Regions from separate parts of the Pseudoalteromonas sp. SCSIO 43201 genome, predicted to be linked through region 2. Evidence: predicted binding sites of a transcription regulator. Region 2 holds the regulator's gene; the other holds the start of a gene.

Region 1 (4,748 bases), 400 kb from region 2:
TTCTACAGCAAGCATCGTTGGGAAGTCTGCACGAGCTTTATCAATACGAACAGGATCGCACATAAATGAGTCACCAGTACAGATAAGGCCAACCATAGTTTGAATACCTTCAAGTTCACTAACGCTCTGCTTCGCAGCTTCAACTAGCTTAGCATGTGAAGTGAAAGCAGCAGGCATTTGTGGTACTTGGCCTATTTCGTAACCGAATGCCGTTACGTCAACGTCATGGTGGCGAACTTCGCTTGAAATGACGACATCCCCTACGTTGAGTGAGGGTTCAAAGCCCCCAGCAGATCCCGTATTAATTACGCAATCTGGTGTAAAGTTATCGATAAGCAGAGTTGTTGCAACCGTTGCTGCTACTTTACCAATACCTGACTGTACCAGCGTCACATCGTGTCCTGCCAGTTTACCGGTATAAAAAGTAAAGCCACCTTTGGTCAATGTTTGCGGGTTTTCCATAGTGTTACGCAAAATGGTAACTTCTTGCTCCATTGCGCCAATAATGCCTACTTTCATGAAAAGATTCCTAATTTGTAGTGGGGAAACCCCAATTTCAACGTTATTTTTATTATACGAAAGGGGGGAAGATAGGTAAAACAAAAAACGGGCTAGTGCCCGTTTTGCTAAATTTCAGCCAATTGGGTGGATTGTGCCTTTGCTTGTGAAGGAGATAATACCGCGGGTTTGTATGTGCGGTTTCTGGTTTTCTTCGGCATTTCCACTTTTTGTCCTAACTTGAACAAGATAGCAGCTCTGACTTCTGCGCTTTGGTAGCCGCTTTTGATCTTCATACGAATGTGCGGAATACCAGCTGACTCTAACGCGCCACTGACAAACCAATCCTTTTGCGCTTTGTGGCCGTTTTTATTGGCGTTATTAACCAAGTCAACAGCGGCAACAATTTTCAGTGTTTCTTTATCTACAAGCACGTAATCAAGCTGCTTGTTTTTTGCTTTAGTCACTGCGGCACGGCGTGCTTTTTGTGAAATACCAGGTTTACATTCAATTACATCAATTAGCTTTATCCGACTTACAATTTTATACTTATCGCCAACAGCACGTTCTAGTAAATGCAGAAACGACGCTTCGACAGTAGTAAAAACAGACTCTTTGCGGTTGAACGGATAAGGATTGCCACCCACATCGGTGTACTTAGAAGCGACAATGGAAGCAACGACCACTAGAGCCAAGATAGCAAGTAACGCAAATTCCATAAAAAACTCCAAATCAAAAAAATGACATCTGTGTTTTTATAAGCAATAGCTGTGCCAGAAAAGAGTCGAAATTCGTAGGTGATAAATATTTGGGCGGTGAGCAAGTCACTGAGGATAAGCCGGTATGGTGTCTTTCTGCTGATTTATGTGGCATAACATACATTGTATTAGCGCTATGTCGCTCAAATACATGATAAATTACTGTAAAACCAACCCGACTTTTAAAAATTAACGTACCTTAATTAGGTGTTTTTTATTAAGTTTCTGTACATCGCTAAGTCATGTAGGGTTGTCGTTTTTTTCAGTTATGTTTTGAGAATATTATTTGGCGACAAAGTTACTTTTCAAGAAGTTCGATTCAACATACATACAATTATCAAAAAGTAAATAAAGTGTACGATAATAAGAAAGGATATTTATATGATAAAGCGTAAAGCAGTTGCTAAAATAGGGTTATTGATTTCCGCAATTTCTGTGCATTGGTCAGTACAAGCTGATGACAAGTTAGCTATGATTTTAAACAACCTAGAGCCAAGTTTATTTGCGCCAAGCATAGTATCGACGAATCAATTTGAGTACGGCTCTAGTTTGTCTCCAGATGGTAAAAAGTTTGCGTTTGTTAGAGCGTTAGCCCAATTTTCACACAGTGCTCTAGTCATTTCTCATAAACAAGGGGGGGCTTGGCAAACCCCAACATTACTTCCTTTTAGTGGCGAATTTCACGATACTAATCCGTACTTCTCCAAAGACAGTAACACATTTTATTTTACTTCCAGAAGGCCGGTAGATAATGTGGAAAATGGCACCTTTCAGATGTGGCAAGTCAGCTATGATGGTGATAAATTTGGCCAACCCGAGTTAGTGCCTGGCAAAATTAACGGAGATCATACTGTGATCTACCCAACTGTACACACTAATAAAGATATCTACTTCTCATCTATTATAAAAGGAACAACGGGCAGCGTAGACCTTTTCCTTTCTAAGTACCACCCCGATGGATATCAAGCGCCAATTGAGATTTCAGAGCTCAATTCCACAGCAAGTGATGCTGACCCTGAGGTTTCAACGGACGGAAAACTACTATTTTTCACGTCAATGAGACCGGGGGGCTTTGGTCACTACGATTTACATGTATCGGTTAAACAAAAAGAGGGTAAGTGGGGAAAACCGATAAATCTAGGCGATAAAATCAATTCGCGCCGTATGGACTCAGATCCGATTCTATCAGCTGATGGTAATACTTTGTTTTTCTCAAGTGATAAAAACCCAGATGTGAAAGCTGTAAACAATTATGATGAATTGCTTCAGCGACAGGGAAGGATCCATAATGGCCTTATGAATATTTATAGCGTTGATATAACTGAGTTAAACCAATACCTTCGCGAGAAAGGCTAATTTGTTAGCGCAATTGCAGGAAAATGCTAAGCGCTACAAGCGCTAGGCTGCCGTGTCTTAGAACTGCGCTGCCTAGCACCATTATACCAACTCGCCTCGATACTTGCTCAACTTGAAGGAGCGAATCTGACGCTAACAGCGTTAAAAATTTCTTATTTTAGAACAACTAAATAAGAAGTTTTTGACTTGCCGACAGGGATTTAGGGACTTCAGCGACAGCAGGACGCGGTAGCGGTATTGGCTCGCATTATTTGTCTTCTTTAAGTACGTAGATCTCACCATCAAAACTGCCTTGAATGGTTAACCCTTGCTCCGCAAGCTCTTTTAAATATTCGATATGGTCTTGGGTGATATGTTGACCTGGTACTAAAAGTGGAATACCGGGAGGGTAGGGCGTGACTAACCCAGCACAAATGCGATTATTGCTTTTGCTAATGGGCACCGATTCACGCTCACCGTAGAAGGCATCACTTGGAATACAAGCTAAGTCTATAGCTGGTAAGTTTTCAGGTAAGCGGGCGCGTCGAGTTGATTTAGACAATTTTACCTTACCGCTGTCTAGTTTCTTCAAAGCATTATACAGTCGAATGATCTTCGAGCGTGTGCCTCCCAAGGTGAGCAACACTAAAATGGTACTGTGGGTGTATTTCTCAATCTCCAGCCCAATTTCATCTAACAAAAATTTATGAATATCTTTTAGAGAGTAAGGAAGCTCACTGATATCAATAAGAATTTTTAGTGGATCATGGCCCATGTTATCACCACTAAAATGTGGGAATATATTCATAAAGTCTGCTTTATCGAGTACTTTGATGTGCTTAAGAGAGGCCATCTGCTGCTTGAATTCTGCAACATGGTTTAATAGTGCATTGAGTAACTTGTAGCCTTCCATTTCTAATTGCTTTTGGCATACATCAAGCGATGCAATAAGCTGATATTTGGGTGAGGTACTTGCGTAAATACTGTAAATCTCGCGGAAAAAGTCAGCATCAAAATCAGGATCGTTAATATGAATATAAGATGCCTGAGAAAATGCAGATACCACTTTATGTGCTGAATGAGTGACATAGTCAGCACCAGCATGAATGGCGGAATACTGACGCAAGCTCGGATGAAACAAAGAATAAGCGAACCAAGCTTCATCAATAAATACTTTAATATCATGCTGGTGCGCAAATTCTACAACTTGTTTTAAATCACTGAGCAAACCATCATAGGTACAGCCTGTGAGCACCAATAGTTTTGCATCGGTATTGTGTTCAATTGCCTGTTTAATATCGGTCAAAGAGGGCGGTGCGAATATGCCATATTTTGGGTTTAAAATACTCGATAAATAAATAGGGTAACTAGCAGATTGCAAAATGCCATAATGCACTGACTTATGGCAGTTGCGATCTATTATCACTTTATCGCCTTTGCGAAGCAGGGTTTGTAAGATAATTTTATTTGAAGTAGAAGAGCCTTGGTCACAAAGTAAGTGCGTTTGACTTCGAACGTTGCAGCAGCCGACTCTTGAGCACGGCCAATGGTGTTGGTGCTATCGGATAATGAACCCAATGAATCTACCGATACTGATAAATCACCAACAAATACATTGCGGCCATAAAATTGATAAAAATCTTTGATATATGGGGAGTTTCTAAAGCTGGAACCTCCGCTATGTCCCGGGGTGTGCCATGAGTCGTTTGCTTCGCCGACATAACTTCGATATGCCGTCCAGAATGGGGTCTCAGCTCTGTCATCAAAGTCGTTGATCATGTAGCCTAGAATGGCTTCTGGATCTGAGATTACTTCATCTTTGAAAAAGAAAGATTCTATATCTTCAGTTCCGTTTACTATCTCTAATCCTTTGGTGTCATCGCCAATAACGTATACCGGTAGCTCGAGTCGAATGCTTTTCAGTTGCTCGATAAAATGACTATAAACTTGTTCGCCATTTTTATTGTTGGCATCCCAACTGAGCACCACGGCCTGAATATCTCCATCTTCCGTCACGTGTTCTAAGGCTTTTGCAAGCTCGAGGCATTCAATAATATCAATATGCACATCCTCACGCTCAAAGTTAGGGATAGTTTTTGATAGATTAGTTGAAAGCGCTTGCAATACAGCAGGCTCATGCTCTATCAATAAGATACG
Region 2 (16,420 bases):
AGAAGTTATCTCAATCTTACCGATAATTAAACGTTTAGGTGCACCTGTGATCTCTATGACAGGCAACCCAAGCTCAACCATGGCTCGCAACGCTAGTGTTCACCTTTGCGTTAAAGTGTCAAAAGAGGCGTGCCCACTAGGATTAGCGCCCACAGCAAGTACCACAGCAACGCTGGTTATGGGAGACGCATTAGCAGTTGCTCTACTTGAAGCCAGAGGATTTACTGCCGATGATTTCGCGCTTTCTCACCCGGGAGGAAGTTTAGGCAAACGACTATTACTCACAGTCGCTGACATCATGCACAAAGACAGTGCCATTCCTATGGTCAGTAGCAACTGTACCGTCAAAGAAGCCCTTTTCGAAATGTCTGCAAAAAGTCTTGGAATGACAGCGATTGTCGACGAGCAGACACAATTGCAAGGTATTTTTACAGACGGTGACTTGCGCCGTATCATAGAACAAAAAGTAGACATACACACAACGCCAATCACACAAGTTATGACCGCAAAAAGTACCACCGCACGCGCCGATATGCTCGCTGCTGAGGTGCTAAATATTATGGAAAATAAACGCATCAATGGACTAATTGTGGTTGACGAGAATAATGTCCCTGTGGGTGCATTGAATACCCAAGATTTACTTAGAGCGGGAGTGCTATGATGCAGTTTAGTGACCTTTATCAAGATATCTCAACAGATGCTTGGCAAAAAGCAACTCAAATTAAACTCTTAATTTGCGATATTGACGGTGTATTCTCTGACGGACGCATTTATCTAGGTAACAACGGTGAAGAATTAAAGGCATTCAATACCAAAGACGGCTTCGGTATCAAAGCGCTAGTAAACTGCGGTATTGAGGTTGCGGTCATCACAGGTAGACATTCACAAATAGTTCAGCAACGCATGACTAGTTTAAATGTAACGCATATTTACCAAGGTCAAGAAAACAAGCTAGTGGCATATGAAGCACTAAAAACGCAGCTTAATCTGAAGGATGCAGACATTGCCTATATTGGCGATGATGGCCCTGATCTGCCAGTGATGGAGCAAGTTGGCTTTGCTGTCGCCGTGAATGATGCACATCCGCTGATAAAACGCATTGCCCACTATACCACTTTGATGCCGGGAGGCTTTGGCGCCGTCAGAGAGTTAACAGATCTGCTCATGCTCAGCCAAAACCACCCTCTTACCACTACAGGGTCAAGTACATGACTGTGCTTCGTGTCATTCTGCTCATTACTTTTAGTGCGCTGATGATTTGGCTGTGGTCGCCGATGTTTAACGCATCAGAAATCAACAAGAAAAGTGACGATGAACCACTTGCTAAACCCGATTATGTGGCGACCGCATTAGAGCAGACTACCTACAGTGAAAATGGCTTACTAAACTACCATGTGACTGCTGATAAAATGGAACTTTATCAAGACCTTGGTTTTAGCCACTTTGCAAAACCCATTTTTACATTATATAACGGTGAGCAAAATTGGCAGATAAGCGCATTGGAAGCCACATTATACGAGAACAACACCCTGATTTTAGAAGGGGATGTTTTAGCAAAAAACCTCACACCAGACGCAATGATCAGTACTATCAATGCCGACAATGTCAGGGTTGAAATTAAACAAAAGTTGATGAAATCAGAACACCCCGTCATTATCACAGGCCCTAGCCTTAAAATTACCGGTAAAGGCCTACATGCAGACTTGCAAAAACAGCTGATTGAGCTCATCAACCATACAAAGACAATTTATTATGACCAGTAAAATAATTAACAAATTAGTTTTCGTCGGCTTGCTCGCAAGTTCCACTTTCGCAGCTGCTGCAGAGCAAAATGAAGTCATTATCGATGCTGGCCGTCAGCAAGCTCAACTGCAAAGTAACATAGGCATTTTCGAGCAAAACGTTGTCATTATTCATGGCACAAGAAAAATCAATGCTGATCGTTTGGAAGTGCACCGCCGCGCTGAGCTTGGTTCAAATAAGCAGCTACTAATTGCTACTGGCAACCCTGCGGTTTTTGAAGAAGCTCAGGCAGATGGTACAACCTTACGCGCAGCGGCTAATGAAATTCGCTATGATGTTGCCGAATTAAAATTAGTACTTACTGGCAATGCTGAAATATCGCAAGCGGGTCAAAAAAGTAGTGCACAAGTCATTACTTATCATATCGAAAAGCAACTCATTAGTGCCGAGCGCTCTGAACAGGGCGACTCTCGGGTTAGAACAATTCTGGTTCCTGTTGAAAAGAAATCTGACACCAGCGTGGAAAAAAGTGAAGATCCACAGGAAAAAGGTAACAATTCATGAGCGAGCTCAAAGCAACAGGCTTGGCAAAAAGTTATAAAGGTCGCCAAGTTGTCAAAAATGTAGGACTGAGTGTCGAAGCAGGTAGCATCGTTGGTTTACTTGGCCCTAATGGTGCGGGGAAAACCACTACTTTTTATATGATTGTGGGCTTAGTACCAAGTGACAAAGGCTTTATACAAATCGATGATGAGGATATCACCCTACTCCCGATGCACAGTCGCGCACGCCTAGGGATTGGATATTTACCTCAAGAGTCATCCATATTTAGGAAGCTAACGGTATATCAAAACCTCATGGCTATTTTGGAAACCCGCAAAGATTTGTCTAAAGTTGAAAGAGAAGCTCAGCTTAATGAGTTGTTGGATGAATTTAATATCCAACACATCCGTGATTCTCAAGGGATGGCATTATCTGGAGGAGAGAGAAGACGGGTAGAAATTGCTCGTGCTTTAGCCGCTAATCCTAAGTTTATCTTGTTAGATGAACCTTTTGCTGGCGTTGATCCAATTTCAGTGTTAGATATAAAGACAATCATTGAGCACCTTAAAAATCGTGGGATCGGTGTACTGATCACCGACCACAATGTAAGAGAAACGCTGGACGTATGTGAAAAAGCCTACATCGTTTCACACGGTGAATTAATCGCCGCTGGTACGCCAGAACATGTTTTAGCGGATCAAACCGTAAGAGATGTCTACCTAGGCGAACAATTCAAGCTATAGTTAAGACGTAGTATTAATAACTGTTAAAAGGGATTGTTAGAGATACATGAGGCAATCATTACAGCTGCGCATGGGGCAGCAACTTACAATGACTCCACAACTGCAACAAGCCATACGCCTGTTGCAGCTTAGTACGTTGGATCTACAGCAAGAAATACAAGAAGCGTTGGACAGCAACCCACTATTGGAAGTGGAAGAAAGCGATACCGCAGACGCAGAAAGTACTGAACAACACAGCCAAGATAAAAATAATACGGACGATAGTCAGCAAAGCTCAGATGAAGCGCCTGTCAGCGAGTATGAAATGGACTCAGATACCGCCATGAGCAAAGAAACGGTTAGTGATGATCTTGCCATGGATGTGACTTGGGATGAATATATGAGTGCTGCACCAGCATCAAGCGCAGCTCCTTTACCTGATGATGATAACGTCTACCAGGGAGAGACTTCCGAATCACTACACGACTACCTAATGTGGCAGTTAGAACTTACGCCATTTAGCCCAACAGATAGAGCCATTGCTATTGCCATCATCGAAGCGGTAGATCTGTCTGGCATTTTAACGCTTTCCTGTGAAGATATTTTAGAAAGTATCAATGATGAAAACAGTGAAGAGCCGGTAGAGTTGGATGAAGTCGAAGCCGTACTTAAACGTATCCAGTTGTTTGACCCTGTCGGTATTGCTGCACGAAGTTTGCAAGAATGTTTATGTATTCAGTTAAATCAATTTGCACCTGACACACCGTGGATCACCGAAACCAAGATGATCCTGACCGAGCACATTGATTTACTTGCGAGCCGTGATTACCGTACCTTAGCGAAAAAAACACGCTTAAAAGAAGCTGAGCTAAAAGAAGTTATGACGCTGATCCACAGTCTTAACCCTAAGCCAGCTGCGAGTATTATTCATGAAGAACCAGAATACGTTATTCCAGATGTGTCGGTAAAAAAAGTGAAAGGCCGCTGGGTTGTAGAGCTAAACCCTGATGCGATGCCTAAGATTAGAGTAAATGACCACTACGCTGCGATGTCGAGAACTGCTAAATCGAGTACTGATAGCCAGTTTATTCGCTCACACCTTCAAGAAGCAAAGTGGTTTATTAAGAGCTTAGAAAGTCGCAATGACACTTTATTGAAAGTTACCAATTGCATTGTGCAACAACAACAGGCATTCTTTGAACATGGCCCCGAAGCGATGAGACCTATGGTGTTAAACGATGTCGCAGAGATGGTTGATATGCACGAATCTACGATTTCTCGTGTCACCACCCAAAAGTACATGCACACACCAAGGGGCATATTTGAGCTGAAGTATTTCTTCTCAAGCCATGTCAGTACCGAAAATGGAGGTGAGTGCTCCTCAACAGCAATACGAGCACTCATCAAAAAGCTAATAGCTGCGGAAAACACTGCTAAACCATTAAGTGATAGCAAAATTGCAGATATTTTAGCTGAACAAGGAATTAAGGTAGCGAGACGCACGATTGCAAAATATCGTGAATCCCTAGCCATTCCACCGTCAAATCAGCGTAAAAGCTTGATATAAGACGTTAAACACAAGAAGGAAAAATGCTTATGCAACTAAATTTAACTGGTCGCCATGTAGAAATCACTGACTCTTTAAGAGATTATGTCACCAACAAGTTTGCGAAGCTTGAGAGGCACTTTGATCATATCAATAACGTTCATGTGATCCTTGATGTCGAAAAACTAGTTCAAAAAGCAGAAGCAACATTGCACGTAAATGGCGGCGAGCTATTTGCATCAACAGAGCATCAAGACATGTATGCAGCAATTGATGGCCTGATTGACAAACTAGACCGTCAAGTAATTAAACACAAAGAGAAGCTCACTCGACACTAAAATGAAATTAAGTGAATTAGTGAATAAGGACTGTAGCAAAGCTGCGGTCCTTTTTAGTAGCAAAAAACGTATTCTCGAGTACATTAGCGAATTAGCGCATAGCCAAATCCCTGATACCAGCCAGCACACTATCTTAGATGCCCTTATGGCACGAGAAAAGCTGGGAAGTACAGGTATAGGTAAAGGGATCGCAATTCCTCATGGGCGACTTGAAGGTATTGATAAAATACTGGCGATGGTCTTGGTAAGCGAACAAGGGATCCCGTTTGAGGCGATCGACAAACAGCCTGTCGATATTTTTGTCGCATTCATCGTACCTGAAGGAGATAATCAACAACACTTAAAGACCTTAGCTGCGATTGCTGATACACTCAAAAATAAGTCATTTTGCAAAATGCTCAGGCAAGCGAAAAATGACGATGAGTTATATGCAGTGATCCAAGGTGAATTTGATGAGTGATGAAGAAAAAGGACTCGAGCTTATCATTATCAGTGGCCGTTCTGGTTCTGGTAAGTCTGTAGCACTTCGAGTATTAGAAGATTTAGGCTACTATTGTGTCGACAATATTCCGGTTAATTTACTCCCCTCTTTAGTTCGTAGTGTTTCTGACAACTACAACAAAGTTGCTGTTAGTATCGATGTCCGCAACCTCCCCAAAGAACAAGATGAGTTCAACGATATACTCGAGTACTTACCAGGTTTTGCTAAACCAATCCTGTTTTATCTAGACAGCGATGATCAGACGCTCATTAAACGTTTTTCAGAAACGCGCCGTTTGCATCCATTATCAATACACAACCTGCCTTTAGACGTTGCAATTAAAAAAGAGCGTGAGCTGTTAGATGTATTGACGACTAGAGCTGACTTCTTAATTGATACTACCAGCCTTAGCGTGCACCAACTGGCAGAAGATATTCGTGAAAAGATTTTAGGTCAGAAAAATAAACAACTTATCATTACCTTTGAGTCTTTTGGCTTCAAGCACGGTATTCCAAAACAAGCAGATTACGTATTTGATGCGCGTTTTTTACCAAACCCGCACTGGGAACCAGAGCTAAAGCCATTAACGGGGCTAGATCAGCCGGTAAAAGACTATCTCTCAAGTCATAGCATAGTGCAGAAATTTACTTGGCAAATTCAAACGTTTGTCCAAACTTGGTTGCCACACCTTGAACGAAACAACCGTAGCTACTTAACCATAGCTATAGGCTGTACTGGTGGCCAGCACCGCTCTGTTTATTTAGCACAAACGATTGGTGAGCGCTTTGCAAAAACACACTCTAACGTAAAAATCCGCCATCGTGAGCAAGAGAATAATGTGTGAAGATACATTTTTAATCCAAAATAAGCTTGGATTACATGCTCGAGCAGCGACTGAACTGGCTCAGCTTGCCGTTCAGTTTGATGCAGAGGTGACTTTATATCAGGGCGATAAAAGCGCGTCAGCGGATAGCGTTCTGGCACTGCTACTTCTGGAGAGCAGCCGAGGTAAAGAAGTTAAAGTTGTGTGTAGCGGCCCTGATGCGCAGCCCGCACTGGATGCTATCGGTATGCTGATCCATAATAAGTTCAATGAATCAGAATAACTCCCCACAACCGTAACAGGTATTGTGTCAGCACCAATTCATATAACATGTGCTACACTTCGATACGCAAATTCAATTAAATAAGTCTCGCCTACTCGCCTGTAAACCTTGGTAGAACAAAGAAAACTGCGTTACACTGTAGTGGCTGTTAGCGCTAAAACTGGCTGCTAGAAGGGCGTGATACCAACTGTCTTAATACTTGCTCAATTTGAAGGGGTAAGCCTGACGCTAGTAACTGCGTTAAAAAACTCTTATTTAGAATAAATTAATGCTCCTAAGCTGAGGTTGATTATTTCGATACATGAGGCTAAACGAAGCTAGTATGGTATATCCCAGTTTTGAGTCGGTTGAGGTGGTAATTCATTTATAATAAATAAAGCTAGAATAAACCGGCAGCCCACCCACGGAAATATATTGTGTCACATTTTTACAAGACATGGTTTCTGAATACATTACAGCATGTTGGGGCGAGCAAAACACTATCATTTACTGTCAACATTATCAAAAAGGACGCGTATGCCTGAAGTATTTGAACAAGACTATACACTGGAGCAACTTCAAAAGGTTACCAAAGCCTTAAACAGTGGTCAGTTTGTTCAAGTAAGGCGTATGCTAGCAGAAACCGCTCCTTGTGATACCGCACTCCTGCTAGAGTCATCACCTCATAAAGTTCGCTCTATGCTCTGGCAACTTGTTGACCCAGATATTCAAGGGGATGTGCTCGAGGAACTGTCTGAGGATGTAAGGCTGGGGATCATCGCTCAGATGGAACCTGAGCTTATCGCAGCTGCAACCGAAGACATGGATGATGATGACTTAGGTGATGTCCTTCGTAGCCTTCCTGATACCGTTTATCAGGATGTTATCGGTGCGATGGATACACAGGATAGAGAGCGTGCTACACAGGCATTATCCTACAAGGAGAACTCCGCTGGCGCTCTGATGAGCACAGATACGGTCACTATACGGCCAGATGTCACTTTGGAAGTGGTATTTAGGTACCTTCGCCTCAAAGGTGAGCTACCTGATGGTACTGATGAGCTGTATGTCGTGGATAAAGATAACTGCTTTTTAGGCACGCTACCTGTCAATATTTTACTCACTAATTCACCAGATAGTATTGTTCGCGAGTTGATGGATGAAGATAAGGAAACCATTCCTATCTCCATGGATGAATCTGAGGTTGCACAACTGTTTGAGCGTCATAACTGGATTTCAGCTCCTGTCGTTGACGATAATGCCCACCTTCTCGGCCGTGTTACCATTGATGATGTGGTCGATGTTATTCGTGAAGATGCCGAGCACAGTCTATTAAGTATGGCCGGTCTTGAGGACGAGGAAGACACCTTTGCTCCTGTTCTTAAAAGTAGCAAGCGCCGTTCAATTTGGCTGGGCATAAACTTGCTTACAGCGTTAATGGCAGCATTCGTCGCCAGCTTTTTCGAAGGTACTTTAGATATTTTGCCAATCCTTGCAGTACTAAATGGCATCGTACCAAGTATGGGTGGGGTTGCAGGTAGTCAAACGTTAACACTGGTTATTCGTGGTATAGCCCTTGGTCATATCAATCAAACCAACCAGAAGTTTTTAATGGGTAAAGAGCTGGCCATTGGTGCGTTAAATGGGTTGCTATGGTCGTTGTTAATCGCGGGTGTCATTGCAGTGTGGCAGTGGGATTTCACACTCGGTGCAGTCATCGCCTTCGCTATGTTTATGAATTTAGTCGCAGCGGGTATTGCTGGTGCAAGTATCCCAATTATGCTGAAAAAAATGAATATCGACCCTGCTCTAGCAGGAAGTGTGGTGCTAACAACAGTCACTGATATTGTCGGAATTTTTGCATTCCTTGGCACTGCAACTTGGCTGCTCGTTTAACAATGACAGATAATGCTGGCAATACCGCCAGCATTACTTAATAGGGTGCAGTGTTATTCTCCTGCAATCTGCATGCTATTGAGTAGCACCGAACCAGTTTGTACCGCGCCTCGACATTCGATATCACCACCTAACCCTTCAATGTTGGCAAACATGTCTTTTAGATTACCTGCAATCGTGATTTCACTGACAGGATACTGTATCACACCATTTTCTACCCAAAACCCTGCTGCACCTCTTGAGTAGTCACCAGTTACCGTATTGACCCCCTGTCCCATCAACTCGGTTACCAGTAAACCTGTGCCCATAGTCGCCAGTAAAGCGCTCAAGTCATCATGGGTAGGTTTTACTAGCCAATTATGTATACCACCAGCATGCCCTGTAGCTTGCATATTCATCCTGCGCGCCGCATAACTTGCCAATAAGTAAGTATTCAGTACACCGTCTGTGATAATTTCACGATCTATTGTTTTCACTCCTTCACTATCAAATGGGCTTGATGCTAACCCTTGCAGCAAATGAGGCTTCTCTTCGATATTGACACAAGTATTAAAAATTTGAGTATCTAAAGAGTCCATTAAGAAACTTGATTTTCGATACAAAGCGCCACCACCAATGGCTGACACTAAGTGTCCAAATAAGCTATTGGCAATATCAGCGCGGAAAATCACAGGCACTTTGCGTGTAGATAGCTTTTGACTACCTAGCTTCGCTAACGTCGACTGAGCCGCTTCAAGTCCAACAGCATTAGCAGATTTAAGCTCAGTATGTACGCGGGAAAGCGTAAACGCAGAGTCTCTTTGCATTTGCTCTGCTTCTTTCCCTATTACCATAGTGCTTAAACTGTGTCTTGTTCGTGGAAAGCCCGCGATCAGTCCATGACTATTACCATACACTCGGATCCCTTGGTGACTGGATAAACTCGCACCATCCGAGTTAACTATTCTGGGGTCGTAGTCAAGCGCTGCTTTTTCCGCCGCGATACACTGCTCTATGGCTTCATCCGGAGAAACTTCCCACGGGTGAAATAGATCTAGTTCAGGAGGAGACATTTCCAATAGCGCCTCATCTGCGACCCCATTACAAGGATCATCCGATGTAAACTTGGCGATATCGATTGCCTTTTCTACAACCGAGCGCAATGCCTTAGGGCTAAGATCAGCTGTCGATGCAGAACCTTTGTGGTTGCCAACATATACACTTATCCCCAGCCCACCATCTTGGTTAAATTCAATGGTTTCAACCTCTCCCATACGCGTACTTACAGATAACCCTGAGGTACTTGACATTGCAGCCTCAGCGGAGGTTGCTCCTAGTTTTTTTGCCTGTGCAAGTACTTCAGCAACAGCATTTTTTACATCATCAATTTGGCTAAATATTGGGTGTTGTTGAGGTTGAGTCATAGATACCTTGTCCGCTTGCTCATCTGACTAAAGCTGATTAAGTTAATATGCTAACACAGCTACTCACTATTGTAGTGATCAATTGTGGTATACTCTAGGGTTAGAGACCTTAATTATTCAAAGTATAGACAAGAGCAATGGCTAAACACGAGCAACCGACTGAAGAAGAGATTATTTACGTTTCCAAAAGTGAGCTAAAACGTGAGGCGCAGGAATTACACGAGCTTGGCTGTGAGATTGCAGGGCTGGGTAAAAAACAGCGTGAGAAGCTCCCTTTAACCGATGAGCTCAAAGAAGCAATGGCCGTTGCTGATAAGATCCGAGCCAAAACAGATGCTTATCGCCGTCACATGAATTATATCTCGAAAACGTTACGTACCACTGCAAACATTGATGATATTCAAGCGGCAATGGATTTACTCCTTAATAAGAACAACCAAGCAGACGTTTTGCTCAATAAAATTGAGCATATTCGAGATGATGTTATTGCCAAGGGTGACAGTAAAATTAACGAATTATTGCTAGAGTACCCTGAACTTGAGCGCCAAAAAATGCGCCAAATGGCACGCCAAGCAAGCAAAGAGTTAAAGGCAGAGAAACCTGGTAAAGCGTACAGAGAGCTATTTCAATATTTAAAAGAAGTGATTATGCCATAGCTCACCCGGGCCAATGAATAAGGACAAAAAGGCGCATCAGCGCCTTTTTATTGTCTACAAAATAGTATTAAGCGGTGCCACCCACTGTTAGCTCATCAATTTTCAAGCTTGGCTGACCAACACCAACAGGAACGCTTTGGCCATCTTTACCACACACACCAACACCTCTATCTAACGATAAATCATTACCAACCATAGAAACTTTTTTCATCACTTCAGGGCCATTGCCAATCAAAGTGGCTCCTTTAATCGGTTGGGTGATCTTGCCATTTTCGATTAGGTAGGCTTCTGAAGCTGAAAATACAAACTTACCAGACGTAATGTCGACCTGACCGCCACCAAAATTATTAGCAAATATGCCTTTATCAACGCTGCGGATGATTTCCTCTTGCGTATGCTCTCCCGCTAACATGTAGGTATTTGTCATTCTCGGCATAGGTAGATGCGCATATGACTCGCGACGAGCATTACCTGTTGGCGCAACTCCCATCAAGCTCGCATTTTGCTTGTCCTGCATGTAGCCTTTTAAAATACCGTTTTCAATCAGGACATTGTAAGCTGCTGGAGTCCCTTCATCATCTATATTTAAAGAGCCTCTGCGATTAGCAAGCGTACCATCGTCAACCACAGTACATAAGCTAGAAGCAACTTGTTCACCAATACGGCCGCTAAATGCTGATGCACCTTTACGGTTAAAGTCACCTTCTAAGCCGTGTCCAACAGCCTCATGCAACAAAACTCCAGGCCAACCAGAACCGAGGACGACAGGCATAGTGCCTGCCGGAGCATCAATGGCTTCAAGATTAATTTGAGCTTGCCTTACCGCTTCTTTTGCAAACTGCATCCATCTAGGTTCACCATCTACCAATTCCTTAAAGTAGCCATAATCTAAACGCGCACCACCTCCAGCACTGCCGCGTTCACGGCGACCATTTTTCTCTAATAGTACTGAGCAATTTAAGCGAATTAATGGACGAATATCGGTCGCAAATGTACCGTCACTCGCAGCAATTAATACCTCTTCATATACCGCGGATAATGAGCTAACGACTTGTTGTGCTTCTGGTGCTAAGTCACGGATACATTGCTCCATTTCTCTTAACAGAGACACCTTATCAGCATCAGCCATGCTAGTAATAGGTTGTGCTGGTTGGAATTGGATTGGTGCTGATACATCGCTAAATACTTGCACTTTATGACTTTCACCAGTTTGTGCAATACTACGCGCAGCCTCAGCCGCTTTATTTAATGCTTCAATATTGATGGCATCTGAATAACTAAAACCCGTTTTTTCACCACTGACGGCACGCACACCAACGCCACGCTCAATATTGTAGCTACCATCTTTGACTATACCGTCTTCAAGTACCCAGGTTTCGTGGTGACTCGATTGAAAGTATAAATCGGCATAATTTACTTTGTGCTGGTGAATATAATCAAGCGTTTGTGTAAGTTGCTCTCTCGTCAGCTGGCTATTGGTCAGTAAATTTTGCTCTACATTACTCATAAAAACTCACTTTTAAATCGGTTGTGATCCATTACCGGCATGTTTCTTCGGATAGAATCAAGAAGTGCTCTATCAATCTTTTGGGAGATGGGCTCCAAACTCGTCTTTGTGTCTGCCAAAATCTCACCCCAAGGTGATACGATTAAGCTATGACCGTATGTTTCTCTACCATTTTCATGGTTACCAGACTGTGCAGCCGCTACCACATAGCACTGATTTTCAATTGCTCTTGCTTGTAACAAGGGCTGCCAATGCGCTGCCCCTGTTGCACAAGTAAACGCACTAGGAACTAAAAATAGCTCAGCGTCTAATACTCTCATCGCTTGATATAAGCTTGCAAAGCGTAAGTCATAACATACACTGAAGCCAATTTTACCGAATGGACTGTCAGCAACCACTATCTCCTGTCCAGGAAGGGTTCGCTCAGACTCTCGGTATTGTTTAGTCTTGTCACTTATATTGGCATCAAATAGGTGGATCTTATTGTAGCGTGCTACTATCTCTCCACACGAGTTAAATAAATAGCTGGCTGCCAAGTACTTTTCATCAACACCCAGTGTTGCAATAGTGCCAGCAGCAAGCCAAATGCCATATTGACGACAAAGAGCTGATAGCTCTGTAAGGTACTGCTCACTGTGATGTGCACCTTCCCAAGCTTGCTGCGCATTCTCACAAAATGCCAGCCAGCTTTCAGGCAAGCAAACTAAAGTTTCTTCCTCAATGACCAACAAAGCTAACTGACGACGCAGATAAGCTAGGTTTACCTCTGCGGTCTGTGCCGAGCACATCGGTAATGCGATGACTTTAGCCATTGCCACCTTCCTTATTTTGCGGCTCTATGGACTGCTTTTCTTGTTTAAGTGTAGCATCCCCACTTTGAACTGGGGGCTCAGTTGCTTCGTTCTGGTTGTCACTTTTTATTGTTTCGTCGTCTGGTAATTGCTCACTTACCGGAATAATAGGCGTCGGTAACTCGACCTCTTTACTCTTACGATCAACCTCTGTCACTATGGGTTCTTGCATCGTGCCGGTGATCTTAAAGTTTATTTCAGAGATAACCCGTGCAGAGTGGATCACTTTGTCTAGTGCCAATGCCGCCAACCCAGTAACGGGATTCACCGCCCACGCCATTATCACAGGTAAACTGGAGGTGACTTGGGGTGCTACAGCCAAATCATAATTAATTTCGTACGTATTGAGATCAGTATAACCCCGTATAGCTAAATCTGCTGGTACGCCATCTAATTTAGTGTCTTCAGTGACTGCTACACCATTATTTAAGTGTACTGAGCCACTCATACCATTGTAAAAAAAACCTTTGGAGAACACGTCTCTGAAGTCAAGGCGCAGTTTTCTAATCAACGAATCTAAACTCAATAATGAAAATACCCGCGTCCCTTTATCGCTTATCTCTGCCAAATGCCCTTCCCCTAAGCGCCATGTTACGGTTCCAGCAAGACTTGGCATGTCCAAATCATAGGGCGCACCTTGCCAGTCCATAGCAAACTCTATATTGGCGCGAGAGTCTTTGATAGTAGATGTAATATCAAATTCATCCATTAATTCCCCAAAATCATCACTGGCAAGTACGCCCGTTAGGCTCGTTTTCCCTTGTTCAAACCGGCCACTGGCATTTAATTTATGTTCTTTTTTATCAATAACTAACTCGGAAATAATCAGCTTGTTACCGTCACCAAATAAAGAAAGGTTCACCTTGTCTAATTGATAGTCATCAACCTTACAGTCGGCACATACAAATTCAGTGGCAGGCAATTCGAGTAACCAGTCAAGAGAATCAATCTCTGCGGGTAAACCTTGCTGTGATGACGCCTCTTTGGGCAAATTAAGTCGTAAATAGTCACTATTAATGTGTATCGGTCGGCTAGAACTAGACCTTGGTATTGCTACCTGAGTGCGCATTTCTTTACTATTGATTTTAAGCTGCATAGCGCCATTTAAAGGCGTCATTGCAAAATCAACATCGTAAAATGGAATATCCGAAAAAGTTACTTTTGAAAACGTCCCACTAACCTGATTCAATGCAGGCAAAAATGCGCTGTCGGTATCACTACTTGGTACCGAAACAATACGGTCAATCAAAGGTAACCAAGGAAGCAGTTCGATCTCTTGTTGTTTTATCGTAATATCAAACCCTTCGCTATTTAAGCCTTCGTCTTTACTTCCGATTATCAGATGCGCATTGCGCATGGTCCCCGTGCTGTTATCTATGATGCCATTAAAATACAATTGACTGTCTAGTCTTGCCGTGATCAGGTTAGAAATATCATCACCTAGCACCGTACCACTTAGTAGTTTGGTTTGATGTGCTGGTTTAGCAAACTGATCAGGTAAATAACTAGTTATACCACGTAGATCACTATCAAACGTTGCTTTGTAGTTGAAGCCAGAGTCAGCAAAGTTGAGTGTTAACTTAGTATTGAGCATGCTAATCCCCTCAAAATAGCCATCAATAATGCCATTTGCATAGGGTGTTAGTTGGGTGATTCCAGCTTGTAAGCCAATCTTGCTACTCACTTGATAACTTTGCTTGTTACCTGAGCCGGATAAATTCATAGACAGTGGCATATCAAGCCAAGTCGCAGTTAACTCATTCACCTGAATATTGTCATCATCGAATGCGATGATGCCATTTACCTTCTCCAACTGCATACCTGGTTTTGCTAAAAAAACCGAATTATCTTTAAGATAAACATCGCCTTGAGCACGCACAGCGCCATCATGTAAATCCACAGTGAGAAGCACTTCTCCTGTCGTGTTCCCTTTTGCCTGAACAATTTCTAATATATTTTCGAGCGGATCAGCAATTGGCGTTGCACTGAAGAAAGGTTGTAATGTACTGGCTTCAGTGTTGTGAAGAATATCTACAGTGAGTACATCTGCTTGATTGAGATCTTCAATGCTAACCACCACACCTTGATCAACTGTCTGATTAACCAGTTCACCACGATGTACATAAATATCCATTCTTTCATTTGCAAAGTGTAAAGTAACATCGCCAGACGTTACGCTTGGCCAACCGGGTGCAAAGTTAAATTTAACTTCATTCAAACGTGATTTAACTTCAAACTGGCCTTGCTTATCAGCAAACGGGAAATGCGAGAGAGGACCATTAAGTAACACTTGGGTTTGTAAATGCTGACCGCCCTGTATACCTGATTCTAGATAGTCGACTAGGCTTTTACGCATGATACTTACCGGATAATATCGAGACGCTATCTCACCTCGCCCACCCGATAACTCTGCATATAAGTCTAAAGTAGGATCGTCATTTAATTGTAATGAAAACTCCGCAGCTAACGCCACGTCTTGATTACTTATCCAAAAATTAGGGCTAGAAACTTGCCACCCTCTTAGCTGTTGTTCTCGGATGAAAATATCACCACTTAACTGTTGAATTTCAATATTATTCTTAAAGGTTTCTTTTGATAAAAGCTCACTTTGATCAACACTAACATTTAACCTAACTTGATTATCCAACGCCACAACTTCTAATCGTGCGCCATAAATACCTGGGATCCCTTGATACGGTTCCACTGCAATATTTTCAACGACCCCCCATGCTGACCATGAAGCGTCATCGCTAATACTGAACTTAGCCGCACTCAGTTGGCCATTAGGATTCATACCATAAAGTAAGTCCCGCCCAGGAAACTGCGCCAGTTGGGCCAACTCCGCCAGTAAACTAGCGTTGATATTTTCGAGCCAAAACGTTTTATTGTGCTTAAGCCATTTTGCTTCAAGCTGGATTGGTTCGAGTGCTTTTTGGTTATGCGTAAACTGAATACCACTACTTTGGATCCACAGGCCTTCAGAATCGGGGGTGAGTAGAAATTGTGCGTCATCTAATACCAGCGTGCGCTCACGCTCATCCTCAACCCATGTCAACGCACTTGGTTTAATGTCTACCGTGATGTCTTGCAGCTCGCCCTGTTCAAACCCAAGCCATAGTTGCGCATTAATGTCTGCACTGAGGTTGGGATAGGTTAACGTCACAAGTTCTTCTAACCAGTCAACAGGATCTACTTTGTCAGCAGACACATAAATATCGCCCGCCAGTTCACTTAGCTTTCTTCCGGATAAAGATATGCGAGCATTGAACTGTCCCTGCGAAAACCCCGGTAATGCAATTTCCCCTATCCCTTCATGCAACGCGCTGGAGTTTTGCCATACCAGGTCTTTAAGCAGTAAGCGATGTGTTTTACCACTGGCAAAGGTAATGTTAAGGCGACTGCTTTGCACAGCAAAGTGCCCCACATCTCCCAAAAACAGACTTTCAAGCAGTGCTTGCTGCTCAAATTCATTTTGCTCTTGGGTATTACTGAGCTTGCGAAGGTCAATATCAGCTTCAAAACCTTCCAACACAAAGTAATTAGATGCGATTTGCATCTGCCGCACAGACTCAAACACATTCAGCTGTAATGAAGTTTTCGCAATATTAATGGAAATAGGCGAATTCTGGTTATCTTTAAAAGAGAGTGA

Evidence for each region. Region 2 encodes sigma-54, which starts transcription at its own class of promoters, with help from an activator protein. Its sites were predicted from a motif close to GTTGGCACGNNNNTNGNNT; they were not measured.
Region 1: a site for sigma-54 is predicted at 1,258-1,276, ahead of J8Z24_RS13545 (DUF2726 domain-containing protein). Genes of this name have one in related genera too.

The regions. Positions count from the first base shown of each region.
Region 1 covers NZ_CP072683.1:3,138,746-3,143,493, reverse strand. The annotation lists gene mtnN (5'-methylthioadenosine/S-adenosylhomocysteine nucleosidase) at 1-519, opposite strand, end outside; gene J8Z24_RS13545 (DUF2726 domain-containing protein) at 627-1,217, opposite strand; gene J8Z24_RS13540 (hypothetical protein) at 1,638-2,612, shown strand; partial or broken gene J8Z24_RS13535 (aminotransferase class V-fold PLP-dependent enzyme) at 2,860-4,748, opposite strand, start outside.
Region 2 covers NZ_CP072683.1:3,537,258-3,553,677, forward strand. The annotation lists gene J8Z24_RS15410 (KpsF/GutQ family sugar-phosphate isomerase) at 1-661, shown strand, start outside; gene kdsC (3-deoxy-manno-octulosonate-8-phosphatase KdsC) at 661-1,212, shown strand; gene lptC (LPS export ABC transporter periplasmic protein LptC) at 1,209-1,763, shown strand; gene lptA (lipopolysaccharide transport periplasmic protein LptA) at 1,753-2,307, shown strand; gene lptB (LPS export ABC transporter ATP-binding protein) at 2,304-3,029, shown strand; gene J8Z24_RS15435 (RNA polymerase factor sigma-54) at 3,076-4,575, shown strand; gene hpf (ribosome hibernation promoting factor) at 4,605-4,892, shown strand; gene J8Z24_RS15445 (PTS sugar transporter subunit IIA) at 4,894-5,352, shown strand; gene rapZ (RNase adapter RapZ) at 5,345-6,217, shown strand; gene J8Z24_RS15455 (HPr family phosphocarrier protein) at 6,207-6,479, shown strand; gene mgtE (magnesium transporter) at 6,996-8,354, shown strand; gene pmbA (metalloprotease PmbA) at 8,408-9,757, opposite strand; gene yjgA (ribosome biogenesis factor YjgA) at 9,895-10,413, shown strand; gene tldD (metalloprotease TldD) at 10,481-11,920, opposite strand; gene J8Z24_RS15480 (carbon-nitrogen hydrolase family protein) at 11,917-12,732, opposite strand; gene J8Z24_RS15485 (YhdP family protein) at 12,725-16,420, opposite strand, start outside.